3 linked regions of the Verrucosispora sp. NA02020 genome follow. The protein of the gene in region 1 binds, or shares a complex with, the protein of each later gene. Links are inferred from orthologs where the notes say so. Each region holds a gene or a part of one and is shown in the gene's direction. Other genes may lie near its edges. The genes, in order: secY, secG and secA.

Region 1 (9,043 bases):
GAGCGCGCCGGCATTTCCAAGGTCGACATCGAGCGCACCCGCGACCGGGTCCGCGTCGACATCCACACCGCCCGGCCGGGCATCGTCATCGGCCGTAAGGGTGCGGAGGCCGACCGGATCCGCGGCGAGCTGGAGAAGCTCACCGGCAAGCAGGTGCAGCTCAACATCATCGAGGTGAAGAACCCCGAGTCGGACGCGCAGCTGGTCGCCCAGGGCGTCGCCGAGCAGCTCTCCAGCCGGGTCAGCTTCCGCCGCGCGATGCGCAAGGCGATGCAGTCGGCGATGAAGAACCCGATGTGCAAGGGCATCCGGGTGCAGGTTTCGGGTCGCCTCGGCGGCGCCGAGATGAGCCGCACGGAGTTCTACCGCGAGGGTCGGGTTCCGCTGCACACGCTGCGGGCCAACATCGAGTACGGCTTCTTCGAGGCCCGTACCACCTTCGGCCGCATCGGCGTGAAGGTCTGGATCTACAAGGGCGACGCGGTGCCGGGTCGGGAGACCCCGACCGAGGCTCCGTCGCGCCCGCGCCGGGAGCGCGGTGACCGCCCCGAGCGGCCGCGTCGTGGTCGGTCCGGTTCGTCCGGCACGACCTCCGGTGGCACCGAGGCCGGCCGCGCTGCCGCGACGACCGTCGCGCAGCAGGCCGAGACGCCGAGTGGCGAGCCGGTGGACGCGTCCGCCGTCGCCGCCGCGGCAGAAACGCAGCAGGAGGGCTGACAGATGCTGATGCCGCGCAAGCCCCCGAAGGGCTTCCGCAAGCCGCACCACCCGGACCGCAGCGGCGCGTCCAAGGGCGGCAACCGGGTGGTGTTCGGCGAGTTCGGGATCCAGGCTCTTGAGCCGGCGTACGTGACCAACCGGCAGATCGAGTCGGCGCGTATCGCGATGACCCGCCACATCAAGCGTGGCGGCAAGGTCTGGATCACCATCTTCCCGGACCAGGCCCTCACCAAGAAGCCGGCCGAAACCCGGATGGGTTCCGGTAAGGGCTCGCCGGAGTGGTGGGTCGCCAACGTCAAGCCGGGGCGGGTCCTCTTCGAGATGTCCTTCCCCAACGAGCAGATCGCGCGAGAGGCGATGCGTCGCGCGATCCACAAGCTCCCGATGAAGTGCCGCATTGTTACGCGCGAAGTGGGTGAATCCTGATGGCAGCGGGCGTTAAGGCCTCCGAGCTGCGTGAGCTCTCCGAGGAGGAGCTGGTCACGAAGCTGCGCGAGGCCAAGGCGGAGCTGTTCAACCTCCGCGTGCAGGCCGCAACCGGTCAGCTGGACAACAACCGGCGGCTGCAGGTCATCCGTCGGGAGATCGCCCGGATCTACACGATCATGCGTGAGCGCGAGCTGGGGCTCTCGGCCGCGCCGACTGAGGTGACTGCTTCATGAGCGAGAACACGACCGCCACCCAGCAGCGTGGCCGCCGGAAGGTCCGCGAGGGCCTCGTGGTCAGCGACAAGATGGACAAGACCGTCGTGGTCGAGGTCGAGGACCGGGTCAAGCACGCGCTGTACGGCAAGATCATGCGCCGTACCAGCAAGCTGAAGGTCCACGACGAGCAGAACTCCGCCGGCATCGGCGACCGCGTCCTGATCATGGAGACCCGGCCGCTCTCCGCCACCAAGCGGTGGCGGCTCGTGGAGATCCTCGAGAAGGCCAAGTAGCGAAGGCTCGAGCTCGGCCGAGATCGGTCGGGCGCAGGTTCCGCCAGGCTCCGGCCGCCCCGGCGGCCGGAGAACCGGCAGACATAGGAGATAGACGTGATTCAGCAGGAGTCGCGACTGCGCGTCGCCGACAACACGGGTGCCCGGGAGATCCTGTGCATCCGGGTTCTCGGTGGCTCCGGTCGGCGCTACGCGAGCATCGGCGACGTCATCGTGGCGACCGTCAAGGACGCGATCCCGGGTGCCGGTGTCAAGAAGGGCGACGTGGTCAAGGCTGTCGTCGTCCGTACCGCCAAGGAGCGGCGACGCCCGGACGGGTCGTACATCCGCTTCGACGAGAACGCCGCCGTCATCATCAAGGACGGTGGGGACCCGCGCGGTACCCGTATCTTCGGCCCGGTCGGTCGTGAGCTGCGGGACAAGCGGTTCATGAAGATCATTTCTCTCGCGCCGGAGGTGTTGTGACCGTGAAGGTCAAGAAGGGCGACACGGTCGTCGTCATCGCCGGCAAGGACAAGGGTGCCAAGGGCAAGGTCATCGCGGCCTACCCGCGGCAGGACAAGGTCCTGGTCGAGGGCGTGAACCGGGTCAAGAAGCACACCCGCATCAGCACCACTCAGCGTGGCGCCAAGACCGGTGGCATCGTCACCCAGGAGGCCCCGATCCACGTCTCGAACGTGATGGTCGTGGACTCCGACGGCAAGCCGACCCGCGTCGGTTACCGGATCGACGACAACGGCCAGAAGGTCCGCATCGCGCGTAGCACCGGTAAGGACCTGTGATGACCACGGCTACCGAAACCAAGACCATGCCGCGCCTCAAGGAGCGGTACCGCAACGAGATCGTGGCCCAGCTGCGCGAGCAGCACGAGTACGGCAACCCGATGCAGGTGCCGCGGCTGGTCAAGATCGTCGTGAACATGGGCGTCGGCGAGGCCGCTCGGGACGCCAAGCTCATCGACGGCGCGGTCCGCGACCTGGCCACCATCACCGGCCAGAAGCCGCAGGTCCGGCGGGCGACGAAGTCCATCGCGCAGTTCAAGCTCCGCGAGGGCATGCCGATCGGCGCGAAGGTGACCCTGCGCGGCGACCGGATGTGGGAGTTCCTGGACCGGCTGCTCTCCATCGCGCTGCCGCGTATCCGTGACTTCCGCGGCCTGGACGGGCGCAAGCTCGACGGGCACGGCAACTACACGTTCGGTCTGACCGAGCAGTCGGTGTTCCACGAGATCGACCAGGACAAGATCGATCGCCAGCGGGGCATGGACATCACGGTGGTGACCACCGCCACGACCGACGACGAGGGCCGGGCGCTGCTGAAGTTCCTGGGCTTCCCGTTCAAGGAGAACTGAGATGGCCAAGAAGGCGCTGATCCTCAAGGCGGCCGCGAAGCCGAAGTTCTCGGTTCGCGCCTACACCCGCTGCCAGCGGTGCGGGCGTCCCAAGGCGGTCTACCGCAAGTTCGGGCTCTGCCGGGTGTGCATCCGGGAGATGGCCCACCGCGGTGAGCTGCCCGGCGTGTCCAAGGCTTCCTGGTAATAGCCCGGCGCGCTTCGGCGCATCAGCTGGACTGTCTCTTCGCCGTAGGCCTGCGCGAGTCGCGGGAACCCCGGCGAGAAAGGTTGACGAGTTTTCATGACGATGACCGACCCCATCGCAGACATGCTCACGCGTCTGCGTAACGCCAACCAGGCGTACCACGACCGGGTGACGATGCCCTACTCGAAGATCAAGGCGAACATCGCCGAGGTCCTCAAGTCCGAGGGTTACATCGCCACCTGGGCGGTCGAGGAGCCCGAAGAGGGTGCCGTCGGCAAGCGACTGGTCGTCGAGCTGAAGTACGGCCAGAACCGGGAGCGGAGCCTGGCCGGTATCAAGCGCGTCTCCAAGCCCGGTCTCCGGGTGTACGCCAAGTCGGACGGGCTCCCGCGGGTGCTCGGTGGACTGGGCGTGGCGATCATTTCGACGTCCCAGGGGCTGCTTACCGACCGGCAGGCCCGCAAGCGGAGCGTTGGCGGGGAAGTCCTCGCCTTCGTCTGGTAACGGGAGACAGGTAGAAATGTCGCGAATTGGACGTAAGTCGATCCCGGTGCCCTCCGGCGTCGACGTGACGATCGACGGCCAGACCGTCAAGGTCAAGGGCCCCAAGGGCGAGCTGTCGCACACCCTGGCCACGCCGATCACGATCGAGCGGGCCGAGGACGGGCAGTTGAGCGTCAACCGCCCGAACGACGAGCGCAAGGCCAAGGAACTGCACGGCCTGAGCCGTACCCTGGTCGCCAACATGATCGTCGGGGTCACCGAGGGCTACCGCAAGAGCCTGGAGATCGCCGGTACCGGTTACCGGGTCACCGCCAAGGGCAAGGACCTGGAGTTCGCGCTCGGGTTCTCGCACCCGGTGCAGGTGCAGGCGCCCGAGGGCATCACCTTCACGGTGGAGCGGCCGACGCTGTTCCACGTGGCCGGTATCGACAAGCAGCTCGTCGGTGAGGTCGCCGCCAACATCCGGAAGATCCGCCCGCCGGAGCCCTACAAGGGCAAGGGCGTGAAGTACCAGGGCGAGGTCATCCGTCGCAAGGCTGGAAAGGCAGGTAAGAAGTGAGCGCCACGCTGCTCAAGCGCCGCCGCGGCGTCGCCGCCAAGCGTGCCGTCGGGCGTGCGCGTCGGCACTTCCGCGTCCGCAAGAACGTCAGTGGCACCGCCGAGCGTCCGCGCCTGGTGGTCACCCGTTCGCTGCGGCACATCGTGGCCCAGATCGTGGACGACACCAAGGGGCACACCCTGGCGTCGGCCTCGACGCTGGACGCCTCGGTGCGCGGCACCGAGGGCGACAAGAGCGCCCTCGCCGGCAAGGTCGGTGCCCTGCTCGCCGAGCGGGCCAAGGCCGCCGGCGTCTCCAAGGTCGTCTTCGACCGCGGTGGCAACCGGTACGCGGGGCGGGTCGCCGCGCTTGCCGACGCCGCCCGCGAAGCCGGGCTCGAGTTCTGACAATCCCCGTCACGAGAGAGAAGAGAGGCTGCTGATGCCAGGTCAACAGCGCCGTGGCGGCGGGTCCGGTGGCAACGAGGGTGGTCGCCGCGACAACCGCCGTGAGGGCGGCCGCGGAAACGCGCCCGCCGAGAAGACCCCGCACCTCGAGCGGGTCGTCGCGATCAACCGCGTCGCCAAGGTCGTGAAGGGTGGTCGTCGCTTCAGCTTCACCGCCCTCGTGATCGTCGGCGACGGCGACGGCACCGTGGGCGTGGGCTATGGAAAGGCCAAGGAGGTGCCCGCGGCGATCGCCAAGGGTGTCGAGGAGGCCAAGAAGCACTTCTTCAAGGTGCCGCGGATCGGTTCCTCGATCCCGCACCCGATCACGGGCGAGGACGCCGCCGGTGTGGTGCTGCTCAAGCCGGCCTCGGCCGGTACGGGTGTCATCGCCGGTGGTCCGGTCCGTGCCGTGCTGGAGTGCGCGGGCATCCACGACGTGCTCTCCAAGAGCCTCGGATCGTCGAACCCGATCAACATCGTGCACGCCACCGTGGCGGCCCTGAAGGGGCTGGAGTCCCCGGAGGCTGTCGCGGCGCGTCGAGGCCTGCCGGTGGAGGACGTCGCTCCGGCCGCCATGCTGGCCTCGCGGGCGGAGGTGGCTTCCTGATGGCACGTCTCAAGGTCACCCAGCTCCGGTCCGACATCGGGACCAAGCACAACCAGCGTGAGTCGCTGCGGTCGCTCGGTCTCAAGCGGATCAACGACGTGGTGGTCAAGGAGGACCGGCCCGAGATTCGCGGGATGATCTTCAAGGTGAGCCACCTCGTGAAGGTCGAGGAGGTCGAGTAATGACGATCAAGGTCCATCACCTGCGCCCGGCGCCGGGAGCCAAGACCGCCAAGACCCGTGTGGGTCGCGGTGAGGGCTCCAAGGGCAAGACCGCCGGTCGGGGTACCAAGGGTTCGAAGGCCCGGAAGAACATCCCGGCGGCGTTCGAGGGTGGGCAGATGCCCATCCACATGCGCCTGCCGAAGCTGAAGGGCTTCAAGAACAAGTTCAAGGTGGTCTTCCAGGTGGTCAACCTGGACCGCCTGGCCGAACTGTTCCCCAACGGCGGTCAGGTCGGCCCGGCCGAGCTGGTCGAGGCGGGCGCGGTCCGCAAGGGTCACCCGGTCAAGGTTCTCGGCACCGGGGACCTCGGCAACGTGTCGCTCCAGGTCACGGCGCATGCGTTCAGTGCGTCGGCCAAGGAGAAGATCGCTGCCGCCGGTGGTTCGGTCACCGAGCTGTAAGCAGCACGAACGATGGCGCCCGCCAGTTGATCCCAGCTGGCGGGCGCCATGGTCTCCACAGGGCCTGTGCGCCCGGTAATATCGGATTCGGTTTATGTAGCCGGGCACATCTGCCCGGACGGGGATCGGGCTGTTAGAGTCCCTTCCCAGCCATGGATATCGGGCACCTGCCCGGCACCCACCCCAAACCGCCAGGGACGACCGGCGGCCCGCCTCGCGCAGGAGGAAGAAGTTGCTGTCCGCCTTTCTCAGTGCGTTCCGTACGCCTGACCTGCGCAAGAAGCTGCTGTTCACAGTAGGCATCATCGCGATCTACCGGCTCGGCGCGACGCTGCCCAGCCCAGGCGTGTCATACGGCAACGTCCAGCAGTGCCTCGACACCATCGACGGCTCGACCGGGGTTCTGAACCTGCTCGACCTCTTCTCCGGTGGCGCACTGCTCCAGCTCTCGGTCTTCGCGCTGGGCATCATGCCCTACATCACCGCGTCGATCATCCTGCAGCTGCTGACGGTGGTGATCCCGCGGCTCGAGCAGCTCCGTAAGGAGGGCCAGGCCGGTCAGGCGAAGATCACCCAGTACACCCGGTACCTGACACTGGGCCTGGGCGTCCTGCAGGCGTCCGCGTTCGTCGCGCTGGCCCGCTCCGGACAGCTCTTCAACAACCAGTGCGACCAGTTCCCGATCATCCCTGAGGGCACCGGCATCCCGGACTGGCTGACGCTGTCCATGCTGGTGATGACGATGACCGCCGGTACCGGCGTGGTCATGTGGCTGGGCGAGCTGATCACCGACCGCGGCGTCGGCAACGGCATGTCGGTGCTGATCTTCACCTCGATCGCCGCCCGCCTCCCCAGCGAGGGCTGGCGCATCAAGGAGAGCCAGGGCTGGGCCAAGTTCTTCCTCGTCATCGCCCTGGTCCTGGTGGTCATCACCGCGGTCACGTTCATCGAGCAGGCCCAGCGCCGGATCCCGGTGCAGTACGCCAAGCGGATGATCGGCCGGCGGATGTACGGCGGCACGTCGACCTACATCCCGCTGAAGGTCAACCAGGCGGGTGTCATCCCGGTCATCTTCGGTTCGTCGCTGCTCTACCTGCCCCAGTTGGCGCTGCAGTTCTTCGACCAGAACGACCCGGGTCAGACGCAGGCGTGGATCCAGAACAACCTGGTCGACCCGACCAGCCCGATCTACATCGCGGTCTACTTCCTGCTGATCATCTTCTTCACGTACTTCTACGTCTCGATCACGTTCAACCCGACCGAGGTCGCGGACAACATGAAGAAGTACGGCGGCTTCGTGCCGGGCATCCGCCCCGGCAAGCCGACCGCCGACTACCTGGACTTCATCCTCAGCCGGATCACGCTGCCGGGGGCGCTGTACCTCGCGATCATCTCGATCCTGCCGAACTTCTTCTTCATCTGGCTGGACCGGCAGCAGTACCTCAACTTCCCGTTCGGCGGTACCGCTGTGCTGATCATGGTCGGTGTGGCTCTCGAAACCAGCAAGCAGATCGAGAGCCAACTGATGCAGCGGAACTACGAAGGGTTCCTGCGGTAGATGAGACTGGTTCTGGTTGGCCCGCCCGGCGCGGGTAAGGGAACGCAGGCGGAGTTCATCGCTGCGCACGTCTCCGTGCCGAAGATCTCGACCGGTGACATCTTCCGTGCCAACGTGTCGCAGGGCACCCCGCTCGGGGTCGAGGCCAAGCGCTACATGGACGCCGGCAAGTTGGTCCCGGACGAGGTCACCATCAACATGGTGCGGGACCGGCTCGCCGAGCCGGACGCCTCCGAGGGCTTCCTGCTCGACGGGTTCCCGCGGACCACTCCGCAGGCCGCCGCGCTGGACAAGCTCCTCGCCGACCTCGGCACCGCGCTGGACGTCGTACTGGAGCTGGTGGTCGACGACGACGAGGTGATCCGGCGGCTCTCCGGCCGGCGCACCTGCCGGGGCTGCGGCAAGATCTGGCACGTCGAGTTCGACCCGACCAGTCGGGACGGCATCTGCGACCGCTGCGGTGCCGAGCTGTTCCAGCGCGACGACGACAAGCCGGAGACCATCGCCGCCCGCCTGCGCGAGTACGCGGAGAAGACCGCGCCGCTGGTGGACTACTACGGCGCCCAGGGCAAGCTGGTCGGGATCGACGCCACCGGGCCGGTGGAGGACGTCACGGTCCGCGCGATCGACGCCCTGCGGTCCTACGGCGGCTGAGCTCGGCGTCATCGCCGGCCGGATAGAGTGCGAACAGCGGGGTACGCCCGGCGTGCCCCGCTGGTTCGGCAACGAAAGGTAGCGCCCCGATGCGTCGTCCCCAGCTGGACATCCAGCTGAAGACCCCCGAGCAGATCGAGAAGATGCGTGCCGCCGGGCTGGTGGTCGCCGAGGCGTTACGCCGGATGCGCGAGGCGGTGGCCCCCGGGGTCAGCACCGCCGACCTGGACGCGATCGCCGAGTCGACCATCCGCGAGGCCGGCGCGACTCCGTCGTTCAAGGGTTACCACGGCTTCCCGGCGTCGATCTGCTCCTCGGTCAACGAGCAGATCGTGCACGCGATCCCGTCGCCGGACCAGGTCCTCGCCGAGGGCGACCTGATCTCGATCGACTGCGGTGCGGTGCTCGATGGCTGGCACGGCGACGCGGCCATCACCGTCGGGGTGGGCGAGGTCGACCCGGCCCTGCTGCGGATGGCGACGGTGGCCGAGGACGCGATGTGGGCCGGTATCGCCGCCGCCGCCCGGGGTGCGGCCAGCGGCAAGGGCCGGCTGACCGACATCTCCCACGCGGTGGAGAACGCGGTGCGCAAGGGCGGCCGGTACGGCATCGTCGACGGCTACGGCGGCCACGGCATCGGCACCGAGATGCACCAGGACCCGCACGTGCTCAACCACGGGCGGCCGGGCAAGGGGCCGCGGCTGGTGCAGGGCATGGCGCTGGCCATCGAGCCCATGATCACGATGGGGTCGCCGCGTACCGCCGAACTGGCCGACGGCTGGACCGTGGTCACCCGCGACGGGTCGCGTGCGGCACACGTCGAGCACACCATGGCTCTGTTGCCGGACGGGGTCTGGGTGCTGACCGCCCAGGACGGCGGTCGAGCCCGCCTCGGTGAGCTGGTCACCGCCCG
Region 2 (8,864 bases), 1.1 Mb from region 1 along the record:
CTGCTGACCCGGGTCGGTGCCCACTCCAGTGTGCTGGCCTGGGAGGAGCGTCGGGTCCGCCGCGAGGTGCGGGCCACCGCCAACCGGCTGGCCAACTTCGACGACGCCAACCTGCGGCGCTCGGCGCGGGCTGCGGTGGCGGCGGCGGCCCGGGTGACCCGGGCCCTGGAGATCCTCGCCGAGGATGCGCCCGAGCACCTGACGTCGGCCGGTCGGCTGCGGTTGGAGCACCGGCAGGCGTCGCTGGAGGAGTTGGGCGCGTTGGCCGACCCGCCGTTGACCAAGGACGCCATCGCCGGGCGGATCCGCCGGCTGCTGGCGCTGGCCGACAAGCGGGCCCGTGACCTGGGCATCCCGGATACCGAAGCGGCCGTCACGCCCGACATGCTCGTGGTCTGATAGGACGGTGGGTCGTCCCGGCGCGGGCGGGCCGGCGAGGCGCGCCCTCGTCGCCGCGCGTCGTCGAGGCGGTACGGCGTCCGGCGGTGCGGGTGAGGGCAACCACCCGGCGCGGCACGGCTCGCCGCGCTCGGATATGGTCGCTGCGTACGGCAAGGGGGCCGGCACCGGCGCTCCCCGCCGAACCCACCGCCTCGGGGCGGTCAGGTCCCTCGGACCGCGGCGGGGTGGCCGAGATGAACCGTCAACGGCCGGCTCCAACGGTCGGCGCACATCACTTCGCCGGCCGAGGGTCTCCACGCCGGCGAACCAGAACGCGAGGAGATGGGACCTGTGACCATCCGGGTTGGCATCAACGGCTTCGGCCGGATCGGCCGTAACTTCTTCCGGGCAGTGCTGGCGTCCGGCGCTGACGTCGAGGTCGTGGCCGTCAACGACCTGACCGACAACGCGACGCTCGCTCACCTGCTCAAGTACGACAGCATTCTGGGTCGCCTCCCGCACGAGGTCAAGGCCACCGCCGACGAGATCACCGTCGGCGGCAAGACCATCAAGGCGTACGCCGAGCGTGACCCGGCCGCGCTGCCGTGGGGCGACCTGAACGTCGACGTCGTCATCGAGTCGACCGGCTTCTTCACCGACGCCACCAAGGCGAAGGCGCACGTCGACGGTGGGGCCAAGAAGGTCATCATCTCGGCGCCGGCCAAGAACGAAGACGTCACCGTGGTGATGGGTGTCAACCAGGACCAGTACGACCCGGCCAAGCACACCATCATCTCGAACGCCTCCTGCACCACGAACTGCCTCGCGCCGATGGCGAAGGTGCTGCACGACACGTTCGGCATCGAGCAGGGTCTGATGACCACGATCCACGCGTACACCCAGGACCAGAACCTGCAGGACGCGCCCCACTCCGACCTGCGTCGGGCCCGGGCCGCCGCGCTGAACATCGTGCCGACCTCGACCGGCGCCGCGAAGGCGATCGGCCTGGTGCTGCCGGAGCTCAAGGGCAAGCTGGACGGGTACGCGCTGCGGGTGCCGATCCCCACCGGCTCGGCCACCGACCTCACCGTGACCGTCGGTCGGGAGACCACGGTGGACGAGGTCAACGCCGCGCTGAAGGCCGCTGCCGAGGGTCCGCTCAAGGGCATCCTGGTCTACAACGAGGACCCGATCGTGTCGGCCGACATCGTCACCGACCCGGCGTCCTGCATCTTCGACGCGCCGCTGACCAAGGTGATCGGCAACCAGGTCAAGGTCGTCGGCTGGTACGACAACGAGTGGGGCTACTCGAACCGTCTGGTCGACCTGGTCAAGCTGGTCGGCAAGTCGCTGTGAGTGCGACCATCCGCAACCTCGACGACCTGCTCGCCGAGGGGGTGTCGGGTCGGCGCGTGCTGGTGCGCGCCGACCTGAACGTCCCGCTCGACAAGCAGACCGGTGAGATCACCGACGACGGTCGGATCCGGGCGGTGCTGCCGACGCTGGGCGCGCTGGTCTCCGCCGGCGCGAAGGTGGTCGTCTGCTCGCACCTGGGTCGGCCGAAGGGCGCACCGGACCCGCAGTTCAGCCTCACCCCGGTCGCCGGCCGGCTCGGTGAGCTGCTCGGCGCGCCGGTGCACTTCGCCGCCGACACGGTCGGCGAGTCGGCCCAGGCCACCGTGGCGGCGCTCGCCGACGGCGAGGTCGCGCTGCTGGAGAACCTGCGCTTCAACAAGGGTGAGACCAGCAAGGACGACGCCGAGCGCGGTGCCTTCGCCGACCAGCTCGCCGCGTTGGGCGACGCGTACGTCGACGACGCCTTCGGTGCGGTGCACCGCAAGCACGCCAGCGTGTACGACGTACCGGCGCGGCTGCCGCACGTCGCGGGTCGCCTGGTGCTGCGCGAGGTGGAGGTGCTCTCCACGCTCACCGGGTCGCCGGAGCGGCCGTACGTGGTGGTGCTGGGCGGTTCCAAGGTCTCCGACAAGCTCGCCGTGATCGAGGCGCTGCTGCCGACCGTGGACCGGCTGCTCATCGGTGGCGGCATGTGCTTCACGTTCCTCAAGGCGCAGGGTCACGAGGTGGGTACCTCGCTGCTCGAGAAGGACATGGTCGACACCTGCCGCAACCTGCTGGAGCGCGGCGAGGGCAAGATCATGCTCCCGGTCGACGTGGTGGCCGCGGACGCCTTCGCCCCGGACGCCGCGCACGACGTGGTGCCGGCCGACGGCATCCCCAGCCACCGGGTCGGGCTCGACATCGGTCCGGAGACCGTGGCCGGCTTCGCCGCGGCGCTGCGTACCGGTGCCCGGACGATCTTCTGGAACGGCCCGATGGGCGTGTTCGAGATGGCCGCGTTCGCGGGCGGCACCCGGGGGGTCGCCGAGGCGATCGCCGAGTCCGAGGCGTTCAGCGTGGTCGGTGGCGGTGACTCGGCGGCGGCGGTGCGGTCGCTCGGCCTGGACGAGAAGTCCTTCGGCCACATCTCCACCGGCGGCGGCGCCTCCCTGGAGTACCTGGAGGGCAAGACCCTCCCCGGCATCGCGGCCCTGGAGAACTGACTGATGGCAAGTGCTCCCCGCCGGCCGCTGATGGCCGGCAACTGGAAGATGAACCTCAACCACCTTGAGGCGAACCTGCTGGTGCAGAAGCTGGCGGCCAGCCTCAATGAGAAGCAGCTGACCGACGTGGAGACGGTGGTCCTGCCGCCCTTCACCGACCTGCGCACGGTGCAGACCGTGGTGGAGGGCGACAAGCTGCTCATCGGCTACGGCGCGCAGGATCTCTCGGCGCACGCCTCCGGCGCGTACACCGGTGAGATCGCCGGGTCGATGCTGGCGAAGCTGGGCTGCACCTACGTGGCGATCGGGCACTCCGAGCGGCGTGCCTACCACGACGAGGACGACGCGCTGGTCAACGCCAAGGTGCAGGCCGCGCTGGCCAACGGGCTCACCCCGATCCTCTGCGTGGGGGAGGGATTGGACGTCCGCGAGCAGGGCGGGCACGTGGCGCACTGCGCCGACCAGCTCGACGCGGCCCTGAAGGGGCTCACCGCCGAGCAGGTCACCAAGGTCGTCGTCGCGTACGAGCCGGTCTGGGCGATCGGCACCGGCAAGACGGCGACCCCCGAGGATGCCCAGGAGGTGTGCGGCGCGGTGCGGTCCCGGCTCGCCGAGACCTTCGACCAGGCCACCGCGGACCAGGTCAGGGTCCTCTACGGCGGCTCGGTGAAGTCGTCGAACGTGGCCGCGATCATGGCGCAGCCGGACGTGGACGGTGCCCTGGTGGGTGGCGCCAGCCTGGACGCCGAGGAGTTCGCGAAGATCTGCCGGTTCCCGGAGCACATCACCGGCTGATCGCTCGCTATCCTTGACTCCGCCCGTCCGCCGGTCGGTGCCGCCGTGCCCGACCTGTCCGGGCGAGGATCGTAACGAGAGGACTGACCCCCGCCATGCCGATCTGGTTCGCCTACACGTTGATCGTGTTGCTGGTCATCACGAGCGTTCTGCTCGTCCTGCTGATTCTGCTGCACCGGGGCAAGGGCGGTGGGATGTCCAGCATGTTCGGCGGTGGGGTCAGTTCCAGCCTGGCCGGGTCGTCGGTGGCGGAGAAGAACCTCGATCGCTACACCGTCCTGGTGGGCATCGTCTGGTTCGCCTGCATCGTCGGGCTCGGGCTCTGGCTCCGGCTCGAAGTCGGCACGGGGGTCTGAGCCGCCTCTCCAGTCGTACAATCTGCGCGCGGTCCGTCACTCGACGGGCCGCGCGCAGTCCGTTACACCCGCTGCACCGCGTCGCCCGCCGTCCACCCCTCGACGGCGGTCCCCTCCGACGACAGGAGCGAGCGCCGTGTCGAACGGCCATGTCATCCGGGGCGCCCGGGTCGGGTCCGCGCCCCCACGCCATTCCGAACGCCATCAGCCGGTCCCGTGCCGGTCGGTGAGCTACTGGTGCCGTAACGGGCACCGCACCGACATCCGTCTCGTGGCCGAGGTGCAGGCGCCGCCGACCTGGGACTGCCCGCGCTGCGGGTTGCCGGCGGGGACGGACGCCCACGACCCGCCCGGCCGGGTACGCGCCGAGCCCTACAAGAGCCACCTGGCGTACGTGAAGGAGCGGCGTACCGAGGCGGAGGGGGAGGCGATCCTCGCCGAGGCCCTCGCGGCGCTGCGTCGCCGACGCGGCGCCCGCTGAATCCCGCTGCCTGCCGCAGGCATGGGGCTCGCGCTGAAAGTGTGAGGAAGGGTCCCCTGCTATGCACGAGGCGTTAGCAGGGGACCCTTCCTTGCACGCGTCAGCGCAGGCTGCGGAAGCGCGCGGGGAGATCGGCGGCGGCGGCGCGGTCCAGCAGCCAGAGGGTGCGGCTGGTGCCCTGGACACCGGCCGCCGGCACCTGCACCGGCCCGGCACCGGCCAGCGCCATGCCGACCGCCTGGGCCTTGTCGGAGCCACCGGCCACCAGCCACACCTCTTCGGCGGTGTTGATGGTCGGCAGGGTCAGGGTGGTCCGCACCGGCGGCGGCTTGGGGCTGCCCCGCACCGCGCTGACCGGACGGCTCTCGTAGTGCACCGGGTGCTCGGGGAAGACCGAGGCGACGTGCCCGTCCTCGCCCACGCCGAGCATCAGCACGTCGAAGTGGGGCAGGGCGGCGGTGCCGGGCCGGGCAGCCCGGGCCAGCTCGGCCGCGTAGCGGGCGGCGGCCTCCTCCGGGTCGGCGCCCGCGTCCGACGACGGCATCGGGTGGATCCGGTCCGGGTCGAGAGGCAGCGCGTCGAGGAGGGCCGCGCGGGCCTGCGTCTCGTTGCGGTCCGGGTCGCCGGCCGGCAGGAACCGTTCGTCGCCCCACCAGAAGTCCACCCGGGACCAGTCCACCGCGTCCTTGGCCGGCAGGGCGCCGACCGCCCGGTAGACCGCCGCCGCGATCCGCCCGCCGGTGAGCACCACCGCCGCCTGGCCCCGTTCGGCCTGCGCGTCGAGCAGCTTCACCACCAACCGTGCCGCGACGGCCTGCGCCAGCAGATCCGCGTCGGCGTGTACGGCGACACTCGCCTCAGTCATGCTGTCCTTCCGCGACCGCACCGGCGGTCGGTGTCGTGGTGGGGTATCCGGGCCGGACGGTCAGGAATCGGTGCTGGTGGAGCTGTGCGCGGTGACGCCCGCCTCGGCCCGCCGTGCGGTGCTCGGGTCCTTCCAGACGTGCACGCGTTGACCGGAGCGCCGGTCCAGGTTGGTCAGCCCGGCGAAGGCGCCGAGCGCCTCGGCGTACACCTGGTCGGAGCCGAGCCGGCGCAACTCCTCGGCCAGTTCGTCGCCGAGCGGCCGACGCACCAGCGGCAGCACCCGGTCCTCCTGGCCGGTCCGCCGGAAGACGGCCATGCTGTCGTCCCGGGTCAGCGTCAGCTCGTCGCCGTTGGCGCAGCGCAGCTGCACCTCGCGCATTCGGGGGAACTCCTTGGTCCGCTCCCAGCGCGGCTTGATGCCGAGTCGGCTGCGGAGCCAGCCCCGCATCAGCGCGGCCGTCGGGTCGGTCGGCGGTGCGACCACCGCCGCCTCGGTGAGCTGCGCCTCGGTGGTGTCGAAGGCACCGGCGACCAGGGTGCGCCACGGGGTGATCCGGGTCCAGGCGAGGTCGGTGTCGCCGGGGGCGTAGTCGCGCGCCCGCAGCCGCAGCGCCTCGATCGGGTCGGCGGCCTGGGCGGAGTCGGTGATCCGCCGGTCGGCGACCACACCGAGGAAGTCGGTGGCGATCTCGTCCGGCGGCTCGCCGTGCCACCAGGTGACCACCGGTACGTCCGGCACCAGCAGCGGCATCACGACGGACTCGGCGTGCAGCGCGAGGCGGCCGTACATCCGCATCACCACGGCCTCGCACGGGCCCAACCGGCCACCGACGACGATCTCCGCGTCGAGGCGGTTGCGGTCCCGGTCGACGTCGGAGCGGACCACCACGAGCAGCCGGCACGGGTGCGCGGCGGCGGCGATGGTGGCCGCCGCCTCGGCCTCGCGGACCCGCTTCTCGTCCACCACCACGATCAGGGTCAGGGCCATGCCGCTGGCCACGCCACCGGCACTGCGTCGTTCGGCGGCGAGCGCCTTCACCACCTCGTTGCCGGTGGTGTCCCACAATCCGATCAACGGAGCCTCCAGGTTCGCTCGCGGTGCCCGGTCACGCCCGCCGCCAGGCGCGGCCTTCGCGGGCCAGCATCTCGTCGGAGGCCCGGGGACCCCACTCACCGGACCGGTACGGCTCGGGCTTGCTGCCCTCCCAGGCGGCCACCAGCGGGTCCACCACGGCCCAGCTCTGTTCCACCTCGGCGGCGTCCGGGAAGAGCGTGCGGTCGCCGATCAGCACGTCCAGGACCAGACGCTCGTACGCCTCCGGGCTGGACTCGGTGAACGCCTCGCCGTACTGGAAGTCCATCGCGATGTCGCGGACCTCCATGGTGGTCCCCGGCACCTTGGAGCCGAACTTGAGCACCACGCCCTCGTCCGGTTGGACCCGGATGACGAGCTGGTTGTTGCCGAGCATCTCCATGTCGGCCGCGGTGAACGGCAGGTGCGGGGCCCGCTTGAACATCACCGCGACCTCGGTGACCCGTCGGGGCAGCCGCTTGCCGGCCCGGATGTAGAACGGCACCTCGGCCCAGCGGCGGTTCTGGATGCCCAGCCGCACCGCGACGTACGTCTCGGTGGTCGACGTCTGCGGGACGCCGTCCTCCTCCAGGTATCCCTTGGCCCGCTGGCCGCCGACCCAGCCGGGCAGGTACTGCCCGCGTACGGTGCCGTCGGCGACGTCGTGCGGCAGGGTGATCGCCTTGAGCACCTTGAGCTTCTCGGCCCGGATCTCGTCGGCGTCGAAGCTGGTCGGCTCCTCCATCGCGACCAGGGCGAGCAGTTGCAGCAGGTGGTTCTGCAGCACGTCGCGGGCGGTGCCGACGGAGTCGTAGAAGCCGGCCCGGGAGCCGATGCCGACGTCCTCGGCCATGGTGATCTGCACCGAGTCGACGTACTGCGAGTTCCACAGTGGCTCGAAGAGGCTGTTCGCGAACCGCAGCGCGAGGATGTTCTGGACCGTCTCCTTGCCCAGGTAGTGGTCGATGCGGAAGACGTCCTTGCGGGTGAACACGTCGTCGACCAGGTCGTTGAGCGCCTTGGCCGAGGGCAGGTCGTGCCCGAACGGCTTCTCCACCACGACCCGCCGCCAGCCGCCGCACTTCTCGTTGTCGGCCATGCCGGTGCGGGCGAGTTGCTTGAGCACCACCGGGAAGGCCGCCGGGGGGATGGAGAAGTAGAACGCCGCGTTGCCGTGGATGCCGTGGCTGTCGCGCAGCCCCTCCAGGCAGGAGGCGAGGTTGTCGAACGCGGTGTCGTCGTCGAACGAGCCGCCGACGAACTTGATGTTGTGCTCCAGCCGGGACCAGACCTCCTCCCGCCACGGGGTGCGGGAGTGTGCCTTGGCCGCCTCGCGGGCCAGCGAGGCGAAGTCGCCGTCGCGCCAGTCCCGCCGGGCGAAGCCGACGACCACGAAACCGGGCGGCAGCAGCCCCCGGTTGGCGAGGTCGTAGACCGCGGGCAGCAGCTTCTTCTGGGCCAGGTCACCGGTGACTCCGAAGATCACCAGAGCGCAGGGCTCCGGGATCCGCGGCAGCCGCCGGTCCTGCGGGTCGCGCAGCGGGTTCACGCCGCCTCCTCGCTCCGCTCGTCCACGTCGTCCATCGTCATGCCCGCAGCGACCCGACCGCGTCGATCAACCGGGTCAGGCCCGCCGACCGCTCGGTCAGGTGCAGGTGCAGTAGCGGGCGTCCACGACCGGCCAGGGCGCGCCGGTCGCCGGCGGCCTGCGCCGCCTGTCGTTCCCCGAAGGTGTACGGCTTGCCGGGTACCGGCAGATCAACTGTGACCGTACCGGTTATCTGAAGAAAGCTACCCGCCTGCGGGCCGCCCTTGTGGTATTGCCCGGTGGACTGCAGGTAACGGGGTCCCCAACCGAAGGTCACCGGTCGTCGGGTCAGTGCGGCCAGCAGCGGGCGCAGCCGTGCGGCGGCGGCCTCGGCGTGCGGGTCGAGGAAGGCGGTGACCGCCAGGTAGCCGTGGTCGCCGAGACCGGCGAGCAGGTGGCGCAGGGCGTCGGACAGGTCGTCCGGGGTGCCGGTCGGGGCGTACACCTGGATCGCGTCGGTGGTGGACGACGGCGTCGGCGTCGGGTCGGCCAGGGCCGCCTCGGTGTGCCGGGCGGACTCGGCGGCGTCGGGCCGGTCGGCCGGGTCGACACCGAGCACGGTGGCGGCGACGGCAGCGGCGTACTCCCAGGCCAGGAAGTGCGCGCCGAGGGGGCCGTTGACCGCCACGTCGGAGGTCGGCACCGCCGGAGCGGCGAGCGCGCCGCCGTAGCTGACGGTGAGTACGCCCGGCCCGGTCAGGCCGGGTTCGTCCGGGGACCCGACCGCCACCGGCAGGATGCCCTGGCCGTCCTTGCCGGTGGC
Region 3 (9,570 bases), 5.0 Mb from region 1 along the record:
CGATTGTGTTTCCGTTTCACCCCTTCGTGTATGAGCTGTGGAAATCACCCGGTGGTCTTGGCGACGGGGGGTGACGGCCGGGCGAACAGGAGTTAGCGTTTGCCTGTCGGGGGTAGGAAGGCGATTCCACCCACCCCCGGCGGTGAGAGGAGGCGTAGCCGTATTGACCGGTCGACGCCGACTGGGGTCGTCCCCGCCACGCGCGACCGGGTTTCTCGGATCGAAGACCATCCGATCGAGGGAGGTCACGTGGACATCGTGGTCAAGGGCCGTAACGTCGAAGTGCCGGATCACTACCGGGTACATGTCGCAGACAAACTCGCGAAGATCGAACGCTACGACCACAAACTTATTCGTGTCGATGTGGAGCTGTTCCACGAGCGCAATCCGCGCCAGGCCGATCACTGCCAGCGGGTGGAGATCACCTGCTACTCCCGGGGCCCGGTAATCCGGGCGGAGGCCTGCACCGACGACTTCTACAGTGCGCTCGACGCGGCCATCGCCAAGCTCGACGCCCGGCTGCGTCGTGCGGCCGACCGGCGTCGCGTACACCGTGGGCGGCACACACCGATCTCGGTCGCCGCCGCCACCGCCGGCCTGCCGGTGACCGACCTGCCCGCGCTCGCCGCGCCTGCGGAGTCCGGCACCGCCACCGCCGTGGCCGAGCGGCCGGAGGAGGAACACGAGGCGGAACAGCCCTGGCACATCGCCCGGGAGAAGGTCCACCCCGCCGAGCCGATGACCGTCGACGACGCCCTCTTCCAGATGGAACTGGTCGGCCACGACTTCTACCTGTTCCAGGACAAGGAGTCCGGCCGGCCGAGTGTGGTCTACCGACGGCACGCCTACGACTACGGCATCATCTCGCTGGACATCTGAGCGGCCCGCCGCCCCCGGATCGGGAGCGCCCGATCCGGGGGCGGCGCGACCGGCCCTCCCGAGCGGTCAGTCCGCCGGGTCGGTGCGGAGCAGCCCGTACACCGTGGAGTCGGCCCGGGTGCCCTCCGAGGCGGGCAGCCGCCCGCGCAGCAGCCCCTCGCGCCGGAAGCCGGCCTTCTGCAGGACCCGCTGCGAGGCGAGGTTCTCCGAAAGCGTGCCCGCCCAGAGCCGGGCCAGCCCGACGCGGTCGAACCCCCACCGGGTGAGCAGCCGGACGGCCCGGGTGGCGTACCCGCGCCCGTACCACTCCGGCAGCAGGCTGTAACCGATCATGGCCTGGCTCGCGGGTGCCTCGTGGATCAGCGAGCAGCCGCCGACGAACGCGTCGCTGGCGGCGTCCCGCAGGACCACGGCGGCGGACCGGCCGACCAGCCACTGACTCTGTGCCCCGGCGCACCGGCGGTCGACGTCGTCCCGCGTGGGCCGCTCGGGCGGCACCATGCTGGCCACCACCTCCGGCGCGGAGTGCAGACGGAACATGTCGTCCGCGTCGTCGGGACCGAGCGGGCGCAGCACGACCACCCCGTCGGTGAGCCGGCCGTCGGGCAGGTCCGGCAGCGGACGCGGGGACGGTCCGGGCGGGTCGTCGGCGAGGCGTACCCAGACGGTCAGGTCCCGGCGGCCACCGCCGCGCACCGGACCGCCGCTGCGGCGTACCCCCTCGGGTTGGAAGCCGGCGGCCAGCGCGACCCGCTGGCTGGCCGTGTTCTCGACGTGGGTGACCAGCTCCAGCCGGGCGGTTCCGGTGGCGAAGGCCCGTTGCGCCAGGGCCCGGGTGGCGGCGGTGGCGACACCCCGGCCGCGCGCCCACGGCGCCACCCAGTAGCCGATCTCGGCCTGGGCGCGCTGCGGCACCGCATGACTCAGCCCGACCGTGCCGAGCAGCCGGTCGTCGCCGGGGTCCGCGACGGCGTACGCGGCGCCTCCGGCGGCGAAGGCGGCCGGGGCGCCCTCGGCCACCCACCAGCGGCCGTCGGCCTCGGTGTACGGACGGGGCAGCCCGTCGAGGTAGCGCTGGACCAGCGGGTCGGCGCACCCCGCGACGATGTCGGGGACGTCGTCCGGTCGGAACGGGCGCAGCCGGACGTCCGCCGTCTCGATGCTTGCCGGCGTCATGCCAGGTCCTCCGCGATCAGGCCGCCGACCCAGGCGTCGACCCGGGTGCCGCGATGGGCGAGGGCCCGCCGGGCGGTGCCCTCGACGGCGAAACCGACCTTCTCGGCGACCCGTCGCGAGGCGACGTTGCCGACGGTGGCCCGCCACTCCACGCGGGCCAGGCCGAGCACGGCGAAGCCCCAGGCGCAGAGCGCGGCCAGCGCCGCGGTCTGGTGACCCCGGCCACGGGCGTGCGGCGCGGTCATGAAGCCGACGTCGGCCAGCAGCGGATCGGTGGGGGAGAGCCGCAGGTCGATCGTGCCGACGTAGCGGTCCTGCCGGTCGGCGATCGCGTAGCCGGCGGCGGTGCCCCCGGCCCACGCCTGACGGCAGTACTCCAGGAACGACTCGGCGTCCCGCCGCCGGTAGTCCGTCGGGAGACTGGTCCAGCGCCGGGTCTCCGGATCGCGGCAGGTGGCCTCGATCGCGTCGAGGTCGTCCTCCTCCATGGCCCGCAGCCGCAGCTCGTGGTCGCCGCTGGTGGCGAAGAGGACGGGCGGTGGCCGGCCGAAGACCGCCGCCCGTCGGGCCGGCAGGGTGCCCGGCCCGGCCGGACCCACCTCACCCGGCGCCGGGATCTCGTCGGGCGAGAGCGAGCCGATCCAGCCCTCCGGTCGGCCCCCGGGTGCCGGATCGGCCAGCCGCAGCCGACCGTCGATGCGGAAACCGGCCCGTAGCGCGACCAACCGGGAGGCGTGGTTGCCCAGTTCCGCCTGCCAGATCAGGCGGCGCAGGGGCACCGCGTCGAAGGCCCAGCGGGCCACCGCCCGGGTGGCACGTACCGCCACGCCGCGTCGGCGGGCCCAGGGGGCGGTCCAGTAGCCGACCTCGCCCGTACCACGGTCGATCGAGACGAGCCCGCAGGAGCCGAGCAGTGTGCCGGTGATGGCGTCGCAGACCGCGAAGGGTGCTCCGGTGCCGGCCGTCCAGGCCGCCGGGGCGATCTCGGCGACGAACCGCTGGGCGTCCACCGGTCGGTACGGGCGGGGTACGGTGGTCCAGCGCTGAATGTCCGGATCCTGGCAGGCGCGGTGGACGTCGGCGGCGTCCTCGGGTTGCCACGGGCGCAGCAGTACTCCGTCCTCGGCGATCTCCACGGGCTCCATCCGAGACATCGTGCCGGATCGTTCGCCCACGGCGTAACCGGATGACCGAGGGTCGGGCGGTCCGTCGGTGCGTTATGTCGGTTTCACGGCGGCCGACCACCGCCACCAGTGACCATCGGCCCGTGGGAACGCCTACGATGGTTCGAGACTGTCTAGGGGAGCGTTGATCCGTGTCGATTCTGGAAAAGGTCCTCCGCGCGGGCGAGGGGCGCATGGTGCGTCGCCTCAAGGCGATCGCCGCCGCCGTCAACTCGATCGAGGACGACTACGTCAACCTCACCGACGAAGAGCTGAGCGGCATGACCGAGCAGTTCAGGGAGCGCCTCGCGGAGGGGCAGACCCTGGACGACCTGCTGCCCGAGGCCTTCGCGGTCTGCCGGGAGGCGGCGGCGCGCGTGCTCGGCCAGCGGCCGTACGACGTGCAGGTGATGGGTGGTGCCGCGCTGCACTTCGGCAACATCGCCGAGATGAAGACCGGTGAGGGCAAGACCCTGACCTCGGTGATGCCGGTCTATCTCAACGCGCTGTCCGGCGAGGGCGTGCACGTGGTCACGGTGAACGACTACCTGGCCCAGCGTGACGCCGCCTGGATGGGCCGGGTGCACGAGTTCCTCGGCCTCAGCGTCGGCGTGGTGCTGCCGAACCGTCCGGCCGCCGAGCACCGTGCGGCCTACGAGTGCGACATCACCTACGGCACGAACAACGAGTTCGGCTTCGACTACCTGCGCGACAACATGGCGTGGTCGAGGGACGAGCTGGTCCAGCGCGGCCACAACTTCGCCGTGGTCGACGAGGTCGACTCGATCCTCATCGACGAGGCCCGGACCCCGCTGATCATCTCCGGCCCGGCCGAGCACTCCGCCCGCTGGTACGGCGAGTTCGCCGCCGTGGTGGCCCGCCTGCAGGCCGGCAAGGACGGCGAGGGCGACTACGAGGTCGACTTCTCCAAGCGCACCATCGCGGTCACCGAGCGCGGTGTGGCCAAGGTCGAAGACCGGCTCGGCATCGACAACCTCTACGAGTCGGTGAACACCCCGCTGGTCGGCTACCTGAACAACGCCATCAAGGCAAAGGAGCTCTACAAGCGCGACAAGGACTACATCGTCAGCGACGGCGAGGTCCTGATCGTCGACGAGTTCACCGGCCGCATCCTGCACGGTCGTCGTTACAACGAGGGCATGCACCAGGCGATCGAGGCCAAGGAGGGGGTGGAGATCAAGCAGGAGAACCAGACCCTGGCCACCATCACCCTCCAGAACTACTTCCGCCTCTACGACAAGCTCTCCGGCATGACCGGTACGGCCCAGACCGAGGCGGGCGAGTTCAACAAGGTCTACAAGGTCGGCGTGGTGACCATCCCGACGCACCGGCCGATGGTCCGGGACGACCGCGCGGACGTCATCTACAAGACCGAGCAGGCCAAGTTCAACGCGGTCATCGAGGACATCGCGGAGCGGCACCAGGCCGGTCAGCCGGTGCTGGTCGGCACCGTCTCGGTGGAGAACTCCGAGATCCTGTCCCAGCTGCTGCGCCGCCGGGGCATTCCGCACTCGGTGCTGAACGCGAAGTTCCACGCCCGCGAGGCGGAGATCGTCGCCCAGGCCGGTCGCAAGGGCGCGGTCACGGTCGCCACCAACATGGCCGGTCGAGGCACCGACATCCTGCTCGGCGGCAACCCCGAGTTCCTCGCCGCGAGCGAGCTGCGTCAGCGCGGCCTCGACCCGCAGGAGAACGCCGAGGAGTACGACAAGGCGCTCGAAGAGGTCATGCCGAAGTGGAAGCAGGCCTGTGACGCCGAGGCCGAGGAGGTCGCCACGGCCGGCGGGCTCTACGTGCTCGGCACCGAGCGACACGAGTCCCGGCGGATCGACAACCAGTTGCGTGGTCGCTCCGGCCGGCAGGGCGACCCGGGTGAGTCGCGGTTCTACCTGTCCCTCCAGGACGACCTGATGAAGCGGTTCCGCTCCGGTGCGGTCGAGGCGGTGATGGAGCGCTTCAACATCCCGGAGGACGTGCCCATCGAGTCGAAGATGGTCACCCGCCAGATCAAGGGCGCGCAGGCGCAGATCGAGGGCCAGAACGCCGAGATCCGTAAGAACGTCCTCAAGTACGACGAGGTCATGAACAAGCAGCGCCAGGTGATCTACGCCGAGCGGCTGCGCGTGCTCAACGGTGAGGACCTCTCCGACCAGGTCCGCAACATGATCAACAACGTGGTCGAGGAGTACGTGCGGGGGGCCACCTCCGACGGGTACGCCGAGGACTGGGACCTGGAGCAGCTCTGGACCAACCTCAAGCAGCTCTACCCGGTCGGCATCACCATCGAGGACGTCGAGGAGGAGGCCGGCGGCTCGCGCGCCAGCATCGACGCCGACTTCCTGGTCGCGCAGTTCAAGGACGACGCGAACGCCGCCTACGACCGGCGTGAGGAGCAGCTCGGCGCCGAGGGCACCCGGCAGCTCGAACGGATGGTGCTGCTCCAGGTCATCGACCGCAAGTGGCGTGAGCACCTCTACGAGATGGACTACCTCCAGGAGGGCATCTCGCTGCGCGCCTACGCCCAGCGCGACCCGGTGGTGGAGTACCAGCGCGAGGGCTTCGCGATGTTCACCACCATGATGGAAGGCATCAAGGAGGAGACGGTCGGCTTCCTCTACAACCTGGACGTCCAGGTCAACGAGCCGGAGCCGGAGGCCGAGGAGGTCCAGCTGCTGGACAAGCCGGTGGAGGTGCGGGCCAAGGGCCTGGGTCGGGCACCGCAGCAGCAGGGCCTGCAGTATTCCGCGCCGACCATCGACGGGGAAGCCGGGTCCGGTGCGGTCGCCGTGCAACGCGACGACCAGCGTGCCCCCGCCCTCGGCATCGGTGGCTCGGAACCGGCGGCACCGGGTCGGACGGCTCCCTCGGCACCACAGCGCGTGTCCACCGGTCGCGGCGCGGGCGTGGCCGGCAGCACGGCCCGCCAGTCGGCGCCCACCGGGCAGGTGAGTGCCAGCAACGGGCCGTCCCGTAACGCGCCGTGCCCCTGCGGCTCGGGTCGCAAGTACAAGCGCTGCCACGGCGCCCCCGGTGGCGGCTCGGCGGACTGACGCCGCACCCGGCGGGCCTACCGGCCCCGCCGCGACGGGTTCTCGACGGAGCCGTGGTCCTGGTGACCACGGCTCCGTCGCGTCCGCGCCGGGGACCCTGCGCGCCGGGGACGGCCTCGGGCGGCCCCGGGGGCGCTCAGAGGACGCGGAGGTCGGTGCAGAGCCAGGTGCCGCGTCGGTGTTCCAGGCGGAGCGCCATCGCCCAGGTGCGGCCGGCGGCCCCGGTGAGCACCACGGCGACCTCGATGGCGGCCGGACGCGGCTCGCAGACACGCAGTCGACGCAGCCGGAGACCGGGGCGGGTGGACCGGCGGCGGGGCGTGGCCGGGGCGCCTCGGGCGGCGGCCCTGGCCAACTCGGGCAGCAGGTGGGCGGTGCGGGCCGGGTCGAGGTGGCGCCGCAACTGCACCGGCGGCCGGAAGCCGTTGAACACCTCCAGGCAGGTCGCCACGAAACGGTGCGCCACCCGGGTGGCCGCCGGAGTGGCCGTGACCAGGGCGTCGGGCGGCAGTCGTCGGGACCGGTCAGCCCCCGGCCCGGACGGTGCCGGGCGGGTGTGCGGCCCGGCTTCGTCGACCAGGGGAATCGCGCCGAGGACCGGACGTCGGGTGGGCGGCCGGTCGGGCTCACGCCGGACGGGCCACGGCCCGGCCCCGGCGAAGAGGTCGAGGGCGAGCTGGCCGTGCACCGGGACGGGCCAGCCGGTGGCGTCCTCGTCCAGGAACGGCGGGTCGAACGCGGGGGCGGGTCGCAGCCGCACGGGAGGGCGGGGCGGCCCGGGTCGCCGGAGGTCGGTCATCGCACTGCGCCTCGCCTCGGGATGTCAGCGGTGGATGTCAGCGGTCGTTGGTTGCGTTTGCCTTCGTTTGCCTTCGACAGCTTCCATCTTCGGCCATGGATCAGGGTCGGTCAATGGCGCGGCGGGATCGGGTGGCTACTCCGGGTCGCGATCGGCGAGCGGATTGCCTCGGACCCACTCGGCGGTCTCCGCGTACTTGTGCTGGATGTACTCCTCCAGCCGGGCACGCTCCACCCGCCACTGGCCCCGACCGCCGATCTTGATCGCGGGTAGCTCGCCGCTGCGTACCATGTGGTAGACCTGCGAGTCCGACACGTTCAGCTCGGTGGCCACGTCGGACAGGAGCAGGAACCTCGGCTCCACGGAGACTCCCCGGGTTGGCGTCGTTTGCCTCAGTTTGCCATTGTCTACCTGGTCCAGCCCAGCCACTGCGCCGCGCGTCGGCCGACGACCCGGACACGCCCGACCGGCGCGGAACTTCCACCAGAGCGGGTACGGGTGTATGACGGTCTGGGCGTACGGCGAGACCGGCGGAGGCCGGTTCACGAGAGCGGGGAGACCACCGGTGACCGACGAGCTAGTGCGGGTCTACGTGCCGGCGACCGTACCGATGCTGGCCAGGCTCTCCGAGGACGGCCTCGGGGCGGCGCAGGCGCATGCGGTGACGCCGATGTTGCGCGAGTGGTACGCCGAGGGCGACGAGGAGGAGTTGGAGTACGTCGCCTTCACCCGGGCCGCCCAGGACGCCCTGCAACTGATCCGGCACGACCCCGCCGCTCCGCGTCGCCGGGTCGTGGTCTCGGTGGATCTGCCCGCGCGGGCGGTCGGGCGGGGCGACGGCGAGCTCGGGTCGAGCGTGGTCGAGCTGGGTGGCGCGGTGCCGGCCGCCGCGGTGGCGGCCATCCACGTGGACGGCGCGGACGCCGCCACGGACGTGGCCGCCGCCGCGCAGGTGGTGGCGGAGGCGTTGGCCGGCGACCCGGACGCGCAGTTCACCGTCGACAGCGCCGAGGACCACGAACTTGAGTGGTACGACCCGAGCGAGTTGGAAGTGCTCTTGCGCGCGGCCTCCGAGAAGAGCTGAGTCAGCGGGGATCTCGGCGACCGGCGGTGCTCGCACCATCGGCGGCGGTGGCCTCGGTGCCGCTCTCCGGCTCGTCGTCGGGGGCCGGGCCGAGCGTGCGGCCGAACGCGACCAGCGCGGTCAGCGCGCCGACGAACAGCACCCAGATGCCGTTGTCCACCCGGGAGGTGCCCAGCGAGGTCTGCGCCACCGCGTCCGCCTCGCTGAGCGCGGCGGCCAGGTCGATCAGCGAGCGGCCGCCGATGCGGATGATCACCTCGGCGAGCAGTAGCAGAAGCCCCGGACCGGCCCCGGCGACGAGGTACGCCGGCCAGCGCGGCCCGGTGACCGCCCGGTCGAGCCGAGTGGCCCGCCGCCGGGCCCAGGCGAGATAGCCGAAGGCCAGGGCGCCGGCGATCAGCCCGGCCAGCAGCGATTCCGTACGGGACACCCAGGCGGCGGCGTCGATCAGCGACTGCTGGCTGTCGCCCGCGCCGAAGAGGTTGAACAGCGGGTCCCGGGCCGGGCTGAAGGCCACCACGAACAGCAGCGTGCCCAGCGTGGCGGAGGCCACCGCGCCGACGACGGCACCGTTGCGCGCACCCGCCAGCGCGCCGCCGATGACCGCTGCGGCGGCCGTGGTGCTCGCGATCGTGCGGGTGGTGCTGTTGCCGACGTAGGTCAGGTCGATCACGAGAGCGGCGGCGAGCCCGACCAGCAGGCCGGCGCCGACCGCCACCGCGAACCGCAGGGTCGCCCGGTCCCGGTGGCGGGTCACCGGCTCGCCGGCCGCCAGCCCGACCGCGGCACCGGCGACCAGGGCGGCCGAGATCACCCCGGGCAGCGCGAACGCCGACAGGCTGACCGCGGTGACCCCGGCGGTGGCCGAACTGATCGCCTCCCGGGTGGACCAGAGCATCGCGGCCAGCCAGCCCATCGCCAGCAGCGCCAGCACCGGGGCACCCGGCGCGCGCAGCGGCCGTCCGGCGGGAGTGCCGGTGGCCGCCGGGTCGCCGGTCTCGGCCCGATCGGGCTGCGCAGCGGTCGAACCGCCGGGCTGGTCGCTCATCGTCTTCCCTTCACCGCCGGGCCCGACGACCTGGCCCGGGTACGTCACCGGCAACCCAGCGTACGCGTCCCGCCCGATGACCGGCCCGAAGCCCGAGCGCCGCCCACGCCGCCTGTCTTTCTTCGGCCGTACGCCCCATTGGGGCACGAATCCATGCCGGAGAAGGAGAAGTGCCTCCTGATCGACGGTCGTCGGGCGGTCGGGGTGTGATCGACAGAGGCTGGACGTGGGAGTATTGGCCCAGGTCCCGCCACCGTGGGACGGTTTCGTCACCGCGTCCCGCCATCGCGGGACGGGTTCGCCATCGCCGTCGAGATCGCCAGGAGCCCTGATGGACGCCGTGTTCTCCG

What was found.
Region 2: secY (region 1) and secG share a complex: the UniProt entries of both Escherichia coli proteins name them as parts of the sec protein translocase complex. The link is inferred for Verrucosispora sp. NA02020 from one-to-one orthologs.
Region 3: the proteins of secY (region 1) and secA are in contact, whole or in part, in a crystal structure (PDB 3DIN), measured with the Thermotoga maritima proteins. The link is inferred for Verrucosispora sp. NA02020 from one-to-one orthologs. Residues at the interface, in WP_004081795.1 of Thermotoga maritima: Glu108, Gly109, Glu110, Glu111, Ala236, Glu237, Arg238, Arg239, Ile240, Thr241, Ile242, Gln243, Tyr244, Ala245, Arg246, Arg247, Val248, Thr249, Gly250, Arg251, Arg252, Val253, Tyr254, Gly256, Ala257, Ser258, Thr259, Tyr260, Leu261, Pro262; in WP_004082002.1 of Thermotoga maritima: Glu261, Ala262, Arg263, Lys300, Ala301, Arg302, Thr303, Ile304, Ile305, Leu323, Tyr324, Asp325, Pro326, Val329, Ser330, Tyr333, Ile336, Lys340, Phe345, Val349, Glu363, Phe364, Tyr374, Ser375, Gly376, Gly377, Glu393, Ile395, Thr482, Ser483.

What each region holds. Positions count from the first base shown.
Region 1 is NZ_CP054923.1:6,359,921-6,368,963, reverse strand. The notes cover bases 5,331-8,313. They hold secY (preprotein translocase subunit SecY), read left to right. Parts: upstream 5,331-6,150; coding sequence 6,151-7,476; downstream 7,477-8,313. Other genes in these bases: map (type I methionyl aminopeptidase), read left to right, coding at 8,220-8,313; HUT12_RS28340 (adenylate kinase), read left to right, coding at 7,477-8,130; rplO (50S ribosomal protein L15), read left to right, coding at 5,475-5,918; rpmD (50S ribosomal protein L30), read left to right, coding at 5,331-5,475. Outside these bases: rpsC (30S ribosomal protein S3), read left to right, coding at 1-717; rplP (50S ribosomal protein L16), read left to right, coding at 721-1,146; rpmC (50S ribosomal protein L29), read left to right, coding at 1,146-1,382; rpsQ (30S ribosomal protein S17), read left to right, coding at 1,379-1,657; rplN (50S ribosomal protein L14), read left to right, coding at 1,754-2,122; rplX (50S ribosomal protein L24), read left to right, coding at 2,119-2,439; rplE (50S ribosomal protein L5), read left to right, coding at 2,439-3,008; HUT12_RS28380 (type Z 30S ribosomal protein S14), read left to right, coding at 3,010-3,195; rpsH (30S ribosomal protein S8), read left to right, coding at 3,292-3,699; rplF (50S ribosomal protein L6), read left to right, coding at 3,716-4,258; rplR (50S ribosomal protein L18), read left to right, coding at 4,267-4,644; rpsE (30S ribosomal protein S5), read left to right, coding at 4,679-5,293; more of rpmD, read left to right, coding at 5,293-5,330; more of map, read left to right, coding at 8,314-9,043. UniProt on the Escherichia coli protein: The central subunit of the protein translocation channel SecYEG. Consists of two halves formed by TMs 1-5 and 6-10.
Region 2 is NZ_CP054923.1:5,208,160-5,217,023, reverse strand. What follows is about bases 2,659-5,462. They hold secG (preprotein translocase subunit SecG), read left to right. Parts: upstream 2,659-3,832; coding sequence 3,833-4,093; downstream 4,094-5,462. Other genes in these bases: pgl (6-phosphogluconolactonase), read right to left, coding at 4,675-5,439; HUT12_RS22715 (RNA polymerase-binding protein RbpA), read left to right, coding at 4,230-4,574; tpiA (triose-phosphate isomerase), read left to right, coding at 2,946-3,737; pgk (phosphoglycerate kinase), read left to right, coding at 2,659-2,942. In the rest of the region: DNA-binding protein WhiA, read left to right, coding at 1-399; gap (type I glyceraldehyde-3-phosphate dehydrogenase), read left to right, coding at 733-1,737; more of pgk, read left to right, coding at 1,734-2,658; HUT12_RS22705 (glucose-6-phosphate dehydrogenase assembly protein OpcA), read right to left, coding at 5,500-6,516; zwf (glucose-6-phosphate dehydrogenase), read right to left, coding at 6,548-8,062; HUT12_RS22695 (glucose-6-phosphate isomerase), read right to left, coding at 8,100-8,864. UniProt on the Escherichia coli protein: Subunit of the protein translocation channel SecYEG. Overexpression of some hybrid proteins has been thought to jam the protein secretion apparatus resulting in cell death; while this may be true it also results in FtsH-mediated degradation of SecY.
Region 3 is NZ_CP054923.1:1,358,771-1,368,340, forward strand. The notes cover bases 2,980-6,489. They hold secA (preprotein translocase subunit SecA), read left to right. Parts: upstream 2,980-3,370; coding sequence 3,371-6,289; downstream 6,290-6,489. Other genes in these bases: HUT12_RS05895 (GNAT family N-acetyltransferase), read right to left, coding at 2,980-3,200; HUT12_RS05905 (Rv3235 family protein), read right to left, coding at 6,426-6,489. Outside these bases: ribosome-associated translation inhibitor RaiA, read left to right, coding at 250-879; HUT12_RS05890 (GNAT family N-acetyltransferase), read right to left, coding at 946-2,055; more of HUT12_RS05895, read right to left, coding at 2,052-2,979; more of HUT12_RS05905, read right to left, coding at 6,490-7,088; HUT12_RS05910 (helix-turn-helix domain-containing protein), read right to left, coding at 7,224-7,451; HUT12_RS05915 (hypothetical protein), read left to right, coding at 7,654-8,172; HUT12_RS05920 (hypothetical protein), read right to left, coding at 8,174-9,220; pruA (L-glutamate gamma-semialdehyde dehydrogenase), read left to right, coding at 9,552-9,570. UniProt on the Escherichia coli protein: Required for protein export, interacts with the SecYEG preprotein conducting channel.